2 regions of the Pantoea sp. Z09 genome follow, and region 1 is predicted to be linked to the other one. Evidence: predicted binding sites of a transcription regulator. Region 1 holds the regulator's gene; the other holds the start of a gene.
What was found. Region 1 encodes CRP, which controls carbon source genes, mostly activating them, when cyclic AMP is high. Its sites were predicted from a motif close to ATGTGANNNNNNTCACAT; they were not measured.

Region 1 (5,882 bases):
CGCGCCAGCAGCGGCGGCAGCGCTTTTTCCGGATCGGTGAGCTGGGTCAGCAGGGTATATTTGGCGTCGCAGTAGTCCGCCAGCTCGCGGTAGATCAGGCTCAGGGTTTCGCGCATCGGCTGCTCTTTCCACAGCCAGAACCAGAACCAGTTGAAGAGCCCGTACCAGAGCGTGCCGCCGATATAGAGCAGCGGCGGCACGTAGATCGGCATGCGGCCGATCAGGCTCAGGGTAAAGATCGCCGCCACCAGCGTGCCGGAGAGCAGCCGGCCGTGCAGCGGGCTGATTTCGCCGGTGACGCCCAGCAGCAGCGGCAGCACAAAGAGCACCGCAGGCAGCGGCACCCCTTTCAGGGTCAGCAGCTGGATCAGAAAGCTGCCGAGCGCGAACAGCGAGCCGCCAACGATCAGTCGTTTGAAGAAGCGCTTATGGGGCGTATCCAGGCCCGCGACGTTGCAGCAGGCGGGAACCAGCGAGAAGAGCAGCCCTTTTTGCAGATCGCCGAACAGCCAGCCGAGCGCGACGGGAATGCACAGCACCAGCGTCTGCCGCAGAGCATAGTTAACTTCGGGGTGGTAGATGATTCGACGCCACATCACTTCGCTAAAAGCAGTAACGGCGTGACGGTAAGATCACGCCGTGAGTGAGAGGAAATCAGCGGGTGCCGTAAACGACAATGGTTTTGCCGTGTGCGGAAATCAGATTCTGGTCTTCCAACATTTTCAAAATGCGGCCCACGGTTTCACGCGAGCAACCAACGATTTGGCCAATTTCCTGACGAGTAATTTTGATTTGCATGCCGTCGGGATGCGTCATGGCGTCTGGCTGTTTCGCCAGGTTAAGCAGGGTTTGTGCAATACGTCCGGTCACGTCGAGGAAAGCTAAATTGCCCACTTTCTCCGATGTTACCTGCAGACGGCGCGCCATCTGCGATGAGAGACGCATTAAAATATCCGGGTTCACCTGGATAAGCTGGCGGAATTTCTTGTAGGAAATTTCTGCCACTTCGCACGCGGTTTTCGCGCGCACCCAGGCGCTGCGCTCCTGACCTTCTTCAAACAGGCCAAGCTCGCCGATAAAATCACCCTGATTCAGGTAAGAGAGGATCATCTCTTTGCCCTCTTCATCTTTGATCAGTACCGCAACGGAACCTTTCACGATGTAGTAGAGGGTTTCAGCCTTCTCACCCTGATGAATCAGCGTACTTTTGGATGGATATTTGTGAATATGGCAATGGGACAGGAACCATTCGAGTGTAGGGTCTGTTTGCGGTTTGCCGAGAACCATTCGCTATTATCCTCTGTTGTAATCGTGCCCAAAACGCGGGGGGATTATTCCCTGCCAGGCGATGAAAGCTTCAAGCGTTTCCCCTAAAGGAGATTATTCGGGCCTTATTTTGCGCCAGGCGCTTGATGTGTCCCGTCTTCGTCCTTAGCAAGACGAACTATTTTCAGCACTGTTTGTAGCACAGCTTTTGCCGACTGTCTTCTGTTGTCTCGCTTCAGCAAAGGGGGGATTACTCTGGATTGCTGTTTGCCAGGCGAACGCGTACTCTGGCGGCAAACGGGCTATTCTCGAGGTGGAAACATGCAGGCAAGAGTGAAGTGGGTCGAAGGGTTAACCTTTCTCGGCGAGTCGTCGTCAGGGCATCAGATCCTGATGGACGGCAACTCCGGCGATAAAGCGCCCAGTCCGATGGAGATGGTGCTGATGGCCGCGGGCGGCTGCAGCGCCATCGACGTGGTTTCTATTTTGCAGAAAGGGCGCAACGACGTGGTGGACTGTGAGGTGAAACTGACCTCTGAACGCCGCGAAGAGGCGCCGCGCCTGTTTACCCATATCAACCTGCACTTTGTGGTCACCGGCAAGGCGCTGAGCGACAAAGCCGTGGCGCGCGCGGTGGATCTCTCGGCGGAGAAGTATTGTTCGGTGGCGTTGATGCTGGGCAAGGGCGTAGAGATGACCCATAGCTATGAAGTGGTCGCGCTGTAAAAAAGCGCACTGTATGTAAGGAGCGGGCCTTGCTACTCGCTCCCGCTCCAGACCTGGTCAGGCGATCTGTTTGCCTTCCATCAGCCGCTGCACCAGCGGTGCCATAATCAGCTCCATCGCCAGCCCCATCTTGCCGCCCGGCACCACCAGCGTATTCATATGCGAGATAAAGGATCCCTGCAGCATCGCCAGCAGATAGGGGAAGTCGATATTCTCCAGCCCGCGAAAGTGGATCACCACGAAGCTCTCGTCCAGCGACGGGATCTCGCGCGCGGCGAACGGGTTCGAGGTATCTACGGTGGGGACGCGCTGGAAGTTAATGTGGGTGCGCGAGAACTGCGGCGTAATGAAGTTGATGTAATCCTCCATTGAGCGCACTACCGAGTCCATCACCGCTTCGCGCGAGTGGCCGCGCTCGCCGGTGTCGCGCACCAGCTTCTGGATCCACTCCAGATTGACGATCGGCACCACGCCCACCAGCAGATCGACCTTTTCCGCCACGTTGTGCTGCTGCGTCACGACACCGCCGTGCAGCCCCTCGTAAAACAGAATATCGGTGTTCTCCGGCAGCGGCTGCCAGGGCGTAAAGGTGCCGGGCACCTGATTCCAGGGCACGGCCTCGTCGTAGGTGTGCAGATACTTGCGCGACTGGCCTTTGCCTGCGTTGCCGTAGTCGATAAAGGTCTGCTCCAGCAGGCCGAAATCATTAGCTTCCGGCCCGAAATAGCTGATGTGCCGCCCCAGATCGCGCGCTTTGCGGATGGCCATATCCATCTCCGGCCGCGTATAGCGGTGGAAACTGTCGCCCTCCAGCTCGGCGGCGTGCAGGCTGAGCTGCTGGAAAATCTTACGGAACGCCAGGCTGGTGGTGGTGGTGCCGGCCCCGCTGGAGCCGGTCACCGCGATAATCGGGTGTCGTGCTGACATGGTAAAGCTTCCTGTAACCTCGGGCGATGAGCATTGTTAACACGAAAAAGGCCGTGGCGCATCAGCCGCGAAATTCGCTGCGCGGCATAATGTTGACGGTTTCATGCAGTTCCGACCAGACCAGCACTACGTCGCCGCGCTCCAGCTGGCGGCGCACGTCATCGACCTTTTGCGCCAAGCTGCGCTCCTGTTCGCCGTAGTCGGTGCCTTCGCGCAGCACAAAGGCTTCGATCAGGTTGGTGAGGGTCTCGGGATCGATCTGTTGCCAGGGAATCATCATAATGTAAGCCACTGTGTGAGCCACTGCGGCACACGTTGTTCGAGCCACATCTGCGGTTGACGCAGCGTGCCGCCGACAAAACCAACGTGTCCGCCATGCGGCGTGAGTTGATAGGTTGTGCTGGCTGAGAGCTGTTCCGGCTGCGGGATCACCTCGTCAGTCATAAAAGGATCGTCTTTTGCGTGAATGATCAGCAAGGGCTTGCGCACCTTTTGCAGCAGCGGCATGGCGCTGGCGCGACGATAGTAGTCGCCCGCGTCGAGAAAGCCGTGGGCGCGCGCGGTAATGGCGTCGTCGAAATCGCGCAGGCGCCGCAGCGCCTTCAGCTGCGGCAGATCGACCGGCAGCGTGCCCGGCCAGGCGCGCAGCTTGCGCTCGGCGTTCTTTTTTAGCTGATCGAGCAGATAGCGCTGATAAAAGCGTGAAAAGCCCTGTTCCAGCTTCAGGCTGCACGGCTCCAGCAGCAGCGGCGCGGAGACGATCACCCCGGCGTCGAGCGGCGCGGCGTCGCCCAGCCTGCCGAGTAAACAGCCCAGCATATTGCCGCCGAGCGACACGCCGACCGCCGCGGTGGGCGCGTCGCCCCAGCGGGTTTTCAGCCAGCGCAGAAAAAAGGCGGCGTCTTCGGTTTCGCCGGAGTGATAGATGCGATGAAGGCGGTTCGGCTCGCCGCCGCAGCCGCGAAAGTGCATCACCACGCCGAGCCAGCCCTGTCGCTGGCAGGCGTGCATCAGCCCGTGGGCGTAAGGGCTGTGAAAATTGCCTTCCAGCCCGTGAAACAGCACCACGCGCGGCTTATGGCTCGCCTGCTGCGGATCTTCGCTCCAGGCGAGATCGACGAAGTCGCCGTCCGGCAGGTCGAGGCGCTGCCAGTGCGGCCGCAGCAGCAGACGACGGCGCACCAGGCGCGGCAGCACCGTCTGCAGATGCGGATTGCGCAGGGCGCGCGGCGGCAGAAAGCGCGTCGCGGCGTCCGGCGTAAAATTCATGTCGCCAGGGCTTGTCTGATCCATATCACACTGTTAGCTTCGTTGAGTTTGTTGTGAATTTGGGGAAGGAGCACCCGTTCATGGAACTGAGCCTGTTTTTATCAATGTTAGGTTTTCTCTGGGTCGCCGCCATCACGCCAGGCCCTAATAATATGTTACTCACCGCGTCCGGCGCCAATTTCGGCTTCTGGCGCACCGTGCCGCTAATGATCGGCATTATGATTGGTATGCAGGTGATGCTGCTGATGGTGGCGTTCGGCGTTGGCGGCCTGATCCTGCTTTATCCCGCGCTGCATCTTATCCTGAAGATTGCCGGTAGCCTTTATCTGCTCTGGCTGGCGTGGAAAATCGCCACCGCCGCCTATGAAAAGCTGGAGACCGGCGACGCGCCGCCGAAGCCGATGCCGTTCTGGCAGGGCGGCCTGCTGCAGCTGATCAACCCCAAAGCCTGGCTGATGGCGCTGGGCGCGGTCGCCAGCTTCAGTCTCGCCGGCGCCGCCTATCTCCATTCGGTGGCGGCTATCAGCCTGGGCATGTTTATGGTCAACCTGGTGGCGGGCATTATCTGGATCGGCTTCGGCGCGCTGATTGGCCGCATTCTGCAAAGCCGCCGCGCCTGGACTCTTTTCAACCTGGCGATGGGGCTGCTGACCGCCGCCTGCGTGCTGCTGATCTGGCGCTAGGCTAGCTGGAGGCGCGTTCGACGCGCGTCCACGGCAGCACTTCGCGCACCACCGGCGACGTCGGGCGGCGAATGCGCTGCAGCAGCAGCTGCACGCTGCGCGCGCCAAGCTGATACATCGGCTGCTCGACGGTGGTGAGCGGCGGATTCAGGCTGCGGGTAAAGGGAATGCCGTCGAATCCCACCACCGCCAGATCCTCCGGCACGCGCAGACCCGCCTCAAGCGCGGCGTGCACCACGCCCACCGCCAGCACGTCCGACACCGCCAGCACCGCGTCCGGCGGCGTCGGCTGCTGCAAAAGCTGGCGCAGCGCCTCGCTGCCCGCTTCGCATGAAATCGCCTCCGCATAAGCCACGCCGCGCCACGGCAGCGCCAGCTCGGCCAACCCCTGCTCATAGCCCGCCTCGCGCTGATGCGAATAAAGGTAGCGCAAATCGCTGTTCACCAGCCCGATGCGGCGGCGGCCTTTGCTCGCCAGGTAGCGCACCGTTTCTCGCGCCGCGCCGTGGTTATCAATAGAAACCGAGGAGGCGGGCAGCGCGGGATCAAACTCCGCGCACTGCACCCAGGGCGCATCGCCGATAATCGCGGCGATATCCTGCAGCGCGGCGGCGGCGTCCATGGTGATCACCCCATCCACTACCTTGCCGGCCAGCAGGCCAAGATAAGCGGCTTCGCGCCGCAGCTGAGAGGCGGAGTTGCACAGCAGAATGTGATAGCCCTGCGCTTCTGCTTCCGCTTCGATGCCCTGCACCACGCGCGAACAGAAGGGATTGGTGATATCGGAGATCAGCACCAGCAGCATATTGCTCTGAGCGGTACGCAGCTGGCGCGCGAGCAGATTGGGCTGGTATTCGCTGGCGGAGATTGCCGCCAGCACGCGTTCGCGCGTATCTGACTTTACGCCGGGATGATCGTTCAGCACGCGGGAAACCGTGGCTTTGGAGACGCCCGCCAGCAGCGCGACCTTCTCAATGGACATGTTGCCGCAACCCTTTTTGGCCGGTTAAC
Region 2 (5,882 bases), 680 kb from region 1:
CTGTATTAATATCTGGCACTGTAAATAAAGTATTAATGCAGTATTAAAGTGCGCGATTAGAATTGCGTGGGTTAAATTAAGATATTTGGAATAAATATCATCATGGGATAAATCTTATTTTATTCTTATCGGATGGGCGCACCTTCCTGGCTCGGGTTTTTTGTTATAGATTCTTCCCATCCCAAATACGAAAAATTTCTACGTACATTTGATATTTAGCATAACGTGCTTGCTAAATTCGCAGGGAAATGGCTTGCGAAAGAGTGGTGATTTCCGGGTGAAATCGATTCCAAATTCGCCTTTCTGAGCCAAATTTAATCAGAATTATCCTGAAAATATTCACCGAATCGTGTTCTGATTCTCATTTTTCGGACCAGCCTGGTTTGAAATCTTTAAATAACGCCAGGCCCACTGAGCGCTTGTTAATTCGTTACAGGGATGTTGTACCGAAGCGGTTGAAGTAAGTAATGCAAAGGATGAGTCAATGAAATTAAGCGTAATGTCTAATGCCGCCTGGATGATGTCTGAGAAGATCGTCTCGGTTTTTGGCGTCATATTTGTGACCTCCTACGTGGCGAAATCTTTCGGGCCAACCGTTTTTGGCCAGATGGCGTTTTCTACCTCTTTATTTTCTATGGTCCAGACCGTTGCCATCTTCGGGACCGAAACCATCTTGTTTAAGCGGATCAGCAAAAGCGCGCCGAAAGGGCTGCGTCTGATGAGCGTGGCGCGCACCCTGCGCATGATCCTGCTGCTGCTTACCGCGGCGCCGGTGCTGGCCTGGGTATGGTTCACCATGCCGGAGAATTTTCTGGCGTTCACGCTGGCGTCGTTCGTCGCCTCGGTGTTCGTGACGCAGGATACCTTCAGCGTTTACAACAATGCGCGTCTTGCCTCCCGGCTCAACACCGTGGCGAATTCGCTCGGCATGCTGCTGAGCTTCGCTATCAGCTTTACCATCGCCTGGCTGCGCCTCAATCCGGCCTGGCTGACGCTGTCGATCGTGGCGGTGACCCTGGTGCCCTACGTCATCAAGCGATACAACTTTTACCGCGAAACTCAGGATATTGCTCCGCCGCAGGAGAAACGCAGCGCCTATCTGCGCTACCTGATGTACGCCGGCCTGCCGCTGGCCATCTCCAGCATTTTTATTTCGGTGCAGGTTAAAGCCGCGCAGATGTTTTTAGCCGGTATCGCCTCGGCCAGCGATCTTGGGCTGTTTGCGGCGGCCAACACCATTGCGGCTTCGTGGATTTTTATCCCCGTGGCGCTCATCACTTCTTGCTTCACTGAGATCTTCAGGGAACGCGGCGAAGTGGCCATTAAGCTGGCAGCGCGGCTCAATGGCTATGTCATGGGAGTTTCACTGATGATGCTGCTGGTCATCGCGCTGTTCGGCGAGAAAATTATTATCGCTTTGTACGGGTCAGAATACACACAGTCAGGAAGTCTCATTACGTTGCTGTCGATGGCCACCTGTTTCTCCGCCATGGGGACCGTAGCCTATCGCTACATGGTGAAAGAGGGCGGTTTCAACTATCTGTTGAAGAAAATCGTCTGCCTGATGGTCATCAGCCTGCCGCTTTCGTGGTGGCTGATCCAGGGCTACGGCATTATGGGCGCTGCATGGAGCGTCTTTGTGTCGGAACTCTTGTCCCTCACCGTAATGAATTACTTCTTCAAAAACGGCGTCATTCAAAGAATTCAGGTTTCCTCACTCAACTACAAAACCTACAAATGAGGTCAGATATGTTTAAGTTGAAAGATGAACTCAGAAGAAGTGTGCAGTACTTCATTAAGAAGATGCCCTGGGCGTACCAGGACCGCATTTACTACTTCCACAAGTTCAGAAAATTGCCCAATCTGCGCCAGCCCAAGGTGTTCAACGAGAAGGTGCTGTACCGCAAATTTGTCTACGGCGACTATCAGATCTATGGCCGCCTCTCTGACAAATATTCGGTGCGCGACTATATCGCGGAGAAAATCGGCAACGAGTACCTGATACCGCTGGTGCATGAGTCCACCGATCCGGCAACGCTGAATAGCCTGCCCTGCTGGAAGGGCACGGTGATCAAGCCGAATCACGCCTCCAACATGGTGGAGATCCTGCTGGAGGAGCCGGACGCGTTGCGTAAGCAGCAGATTATCAACAGCTGCTATAAGTGGCTGAAGACCGACTTCGCCAACGAGGCGCGTGAGATCCACTACCGCTATATCAAGCCGCGCATTCTGGTTGAACAGTATATCGGCGACGGCAAAACCGCTCCGATCGACTACAAGTTTCATATGTTCAACAAGCGCGATGGCCGCTTTGAATATGTGCTGCAGGTGATCTACAACCGCTGTCAGCCGCAGCTGTCGATGAACTTCTACGTCAACAACCTGGCCGAAGCCTTCCACAAGATCCGTGATACCGGGCTGGATGTGACGAAGATTGCCGAGTCGCTGCAGCACGCGCTCGATCTGAGCAAGAAGCTGGCCAGCGATTTCGACTACGTGCGCGTTGACTGGTATATCCATGAAGGCCGTATCTATTTTGGCGAGCTGACCTTTACGCCGGGCGCAGGTCTGGTGACCGGGCTGGATCGCGGGCTTAACCAGATGATGGGAGATATGTGGATTCAGGATCGCCGCGGCACGCAGAGACCGGGCGTTTCGGTGCAGGACGTTAATATTCCTGCGCTGTTGAAGAAAGTTTGAGTCACACAGCAAAATAAAAAACCCCGCTATGCGGGGTTTTTTATTGGCTGTCTGCAATGTGCCAGCGCGGCAGGCATGGCCCGATCGCAAAGTCGCTTAATGCATCCATGCTCGCTCAGCCCGCGCCGGTACGCACCTCATCCCTGAGGTGCGCCCGTTATTGGGCCAACGCTGCGCGTTGTTCAAAAACGCTCCCGGCATTTTTGCCCCTGGCGCGGGACGCTTTGCTCTTCGGGCCATGCCTGCCACTTTTGAGCTACGTAAATCGTCTGTAATAAAAAACCCCGCTATGCGGTAATGCTTGTCAGTTAAGCATGTGGTGATAATGCAGTCTGGGGCCGCTCAGGGACGGGCGGTCCTCGCGCCGCTGATGCGGTTCCTTCACGCCATTCGTCTGCCTGACGGACCGGTGGGGATGGAACATCCCTGTTCCAGCCCCACCTTTCGCCCGCATCCCTGCGGGCTTTCCTGGCAGACTCACTCTGTTCAGCGCTGCGAAATGCCCGCCCCTGAGCGGCACCAGCCTGCTGGCCAGCTTCCGTGCGCGTGGCTGGAAAAGGACGGCAGCGTTTCAAAGGGCACCCTGTCTGAGGGCACCGCGCCTCCTCTGCTGTAGAGGGCTATTCGCAGCGCTGAGGCGGAGACGTTGTGCCCGGAGCCGGTCGCAGGGATGCGACAGGCAGTTCGGGTAGGCCTGGATGGCCGTACCCGAACGGTCCGGTCGGCACGACGTTGCAGCCGAAGGCACCGCGAAGCGGCGCGAGGACGGCCCGGCAGCAGAGGAGGTGAGGTGGCACGCACCAGCACGCGCACAAAACAAAGGCCGCCGTTTTAAAAAACAGCGGCCTTACCTGAATACAATCTTAACTGACAAGCATTACGCTATGCGGGGTTTTTTATTGGCGAACGATTAGGGCATCGGCCAGTCGGGCGGCGTCTGGCTCATCACCTGGATAAAGGTATCTTTGGTGATCAGCATAAACTGATGCAGGTTTTCCATACTCAGCGTGATGCCCAACAGCCCCGTGACAAACCAGCAGGTCATCCCCAGACCGATGCCGCCGCACATAAACGCCATCACGTGATGGCTGCTCTGGCGGAATTTAATTTTAAGGGTGCTGGCAAAAAACATCATGATTGCGCTGAGCAGCTCCCAACGCATGACAATTAAGCTGGTAGTTATGGTCGCCATCGACTTAAACCTCTGAATCTAAGTGATTATCCCTGACAGTTACTGGACATCACCGGCGACGGAAAGCCTGGTCAGGGAAAGGCTGTCCATCGACAAATAGGGTGGAATGTGTGAGCTGGGTCACATTATATCACTGGATTTGAATTTATGAACAAAATTTGTACCTGGTATGGTAGAGAAATTTTTATCGATGCAGAGGCAGGTAAAGCAGCAAGTCGGGCGGGAAAGAGGGAGGTGCGCCCGTTGAGGGCGCCGGAAAATTAGCGTACCGGGCAGCATTCGCCGGTGGTGCGCTGGGTAAAACTGGCCGCAGGTTCGCTACAGTCGAAGCTGACCAGCCGCGGACGCTGGATCGCCTGACGGCGCATAAAATGGCGATAGGCGGTCGGGGTCTGGGAAAACTGACGGCGGAACACGCGAGAGAAGGTCTGCTGCGAGTCATAGCCATACTGCATCGCGATATCAAACACCGGACGCTGCGTCTGGCGCAGCGCTTCCGCCGCCAGCGTCAGGCGACGTTCGCGAATATAGCCACCCAGCGTCTGTTTCGTCACGGTACGGAACATACGCTGCAGGTGCCATTTTGAATAACCTGACTTCGCCGCCACTTCATCGATGGAAAGGGCCTTATCCAGATTGTGATCGATCCAGTCTGTCAGGGAGTGAATGATCTCTTCTTGCATCATAATCTCGTCCTTTAGTCCTGAGGGATTCGTTATTTAACGCAGGCGAGTATAATTCCTCAAGTTAACTTGAGGTAAAGGTCCAGATGAAAAAAGATCGCAACTACCCAAAACCGGTTTTGACGCCGGGCGAAGTCGCGCGCCGCAGCGGCGTGGCGGTCTCCGCGCTGCATTTCTACGAAAGCAAAGGGCTGATCTCCAGCACGCGCAACGGCGGCAACCAGCGGCGCTATAGCCGCGACGTGCTGCGGCGCGTCGCCATTATCAAAATCGCCCAGCGCATCGGCATACCACTCGCCACGGTTAGCGACAGCCTGATGCATATTCCCGCCAACAAGCGAATGTCGAGCCAGGAGTGGGACGCCCTGACGCAGCACTGGCGCGAGGAGCTGGATAAACGCATCGAAACCCTGACGCGCCTGCGCAACGATCTCGACGGCTGTATCGGCTGCGGCTGTTTATCGATGCGTGACTGTCCGCTGCGCAACCCCGGCGACCGGCTGGCGCAGCAGGGCTCCGGCGCGGTGCTGCTCGACCCCGAACAGGATGAGAAGGGCGATGCGCCGCGCTAAAGCGCGCGCGCTATACTTGCCTGAGGTTCATCAAAGGGAGTCGACATGATTACTGTTCACCATCTTGAGCAGTCGCGCTCGCACCGCGTGCTGTGGCTACTGGAAGAGCTGGAGGTGCCTTATCAGATCAAACGCTATCAGCGCGAAGCGTCGATGCTGGCGCCAGAAGCGTTGAAAAAGGTGCACCCGCTGGGTAAGTCGCCGGTGATCACCGATGAAAACCAGGTCGTCGCCGAGTCTGGCGCCATCCTCTCCTATCTGGAAGGCAAATATGACAGTGAACACCGGCTGAAGCCCGCCGACGACGTGGCGCGCCTGCAGGCGAACTACTGGCTGCACTACGCTGAAGGCTCGCTGATGCCGCTGCTGGTGATGAAGCTGGTCTTTGGTCGGCTCGGCAAGGCGCCGGTGCCCTGGCTGCTGCGGCCGGCGGGCGCGGCGCTGGGCAAAGGCATGCAGAAGGCCTGGCTCGATAAGCAGCTGGTGCCGCATCGCCAGATGATTGAGCGCCATCTGGCCGCGCAGCCCTGGTTCGCCGGCAAACGCTTCAGCATCGCCGATATTCAGATGAGCTTTCCGCTGCTGGCGTTGCAGGCACGCGGCGGGCTGGCGGATATGCCCGCCACGGCGGCGTGGCTCAACACCGTTCAGCAGCGCGCCGCCTGGCAGCGCGCTATTCAGCAGGGCGGCGAGGTGCTGCCAGGCGGCTGATCGGCATAATAAAGCGAGCCGCAT

Region 2: a site for CRP is predicted at 4,001-4,018, ahead of MC269_RS17085 (YjcB family protein). Genes of this name have one in related genera too.

Annotation. Positions count from the first base shown of each region.
Region 1 is NZ_CP092373.1:311,025-316,906, forward strand. It holds gene MC269_RS01385 (YccS/YhfK family putative transporter) at 1-596, opposite strand, end outside; gene crp (cAMP-activated global transcriptional regulator CRP) at 655-1,287, opposite strand; gene MC269_RS01395 (OsmC family protein) at 1,588-1,992, shown strand; gene MC269_RS01400 (phosphoribulokinase) at 2,050-2,919, opposite strand; gene MC269_RS01405 (YheU family protein) at 2,981-3,199, opposite strand; gene MC269_RS01410 (hydrolase) at 3,196-4,212, opposite strand; gene MC269_RS01415 (LysE family translocator) at 4,269-4,871, shown strand; gene MC269_RS01420 (LacI family DNA-binding transcriptional regulator) at 4,873-5,853, opposite strand.
Region 2 is NZ_CP092373.1:3,564,611-3,570,492, reverse strand. It holds gene MC269_RS17095 (polysaccharide biosynthesis C-terminal domain-containing protein) at 485-1,741, shown strand; gene MC269_RS17090 (ATP-grasp fold amidoligase family protein) at 1,750-2,700, shown strand; gene MC269_RS17085 (YjcB family protein) at 3,611-3,892, opposite strand; gene soxS (superoxide response transcriptional regulator SoxS) at 4,153-4,578, opposite strand; gene soxR (redox-sensitive transcriptional activator SoxR) at 4,662-5,147, shown strand; gene MC269_RS17070 (glutathione S-transferase family protein) at 5,193-5,858, shown strand.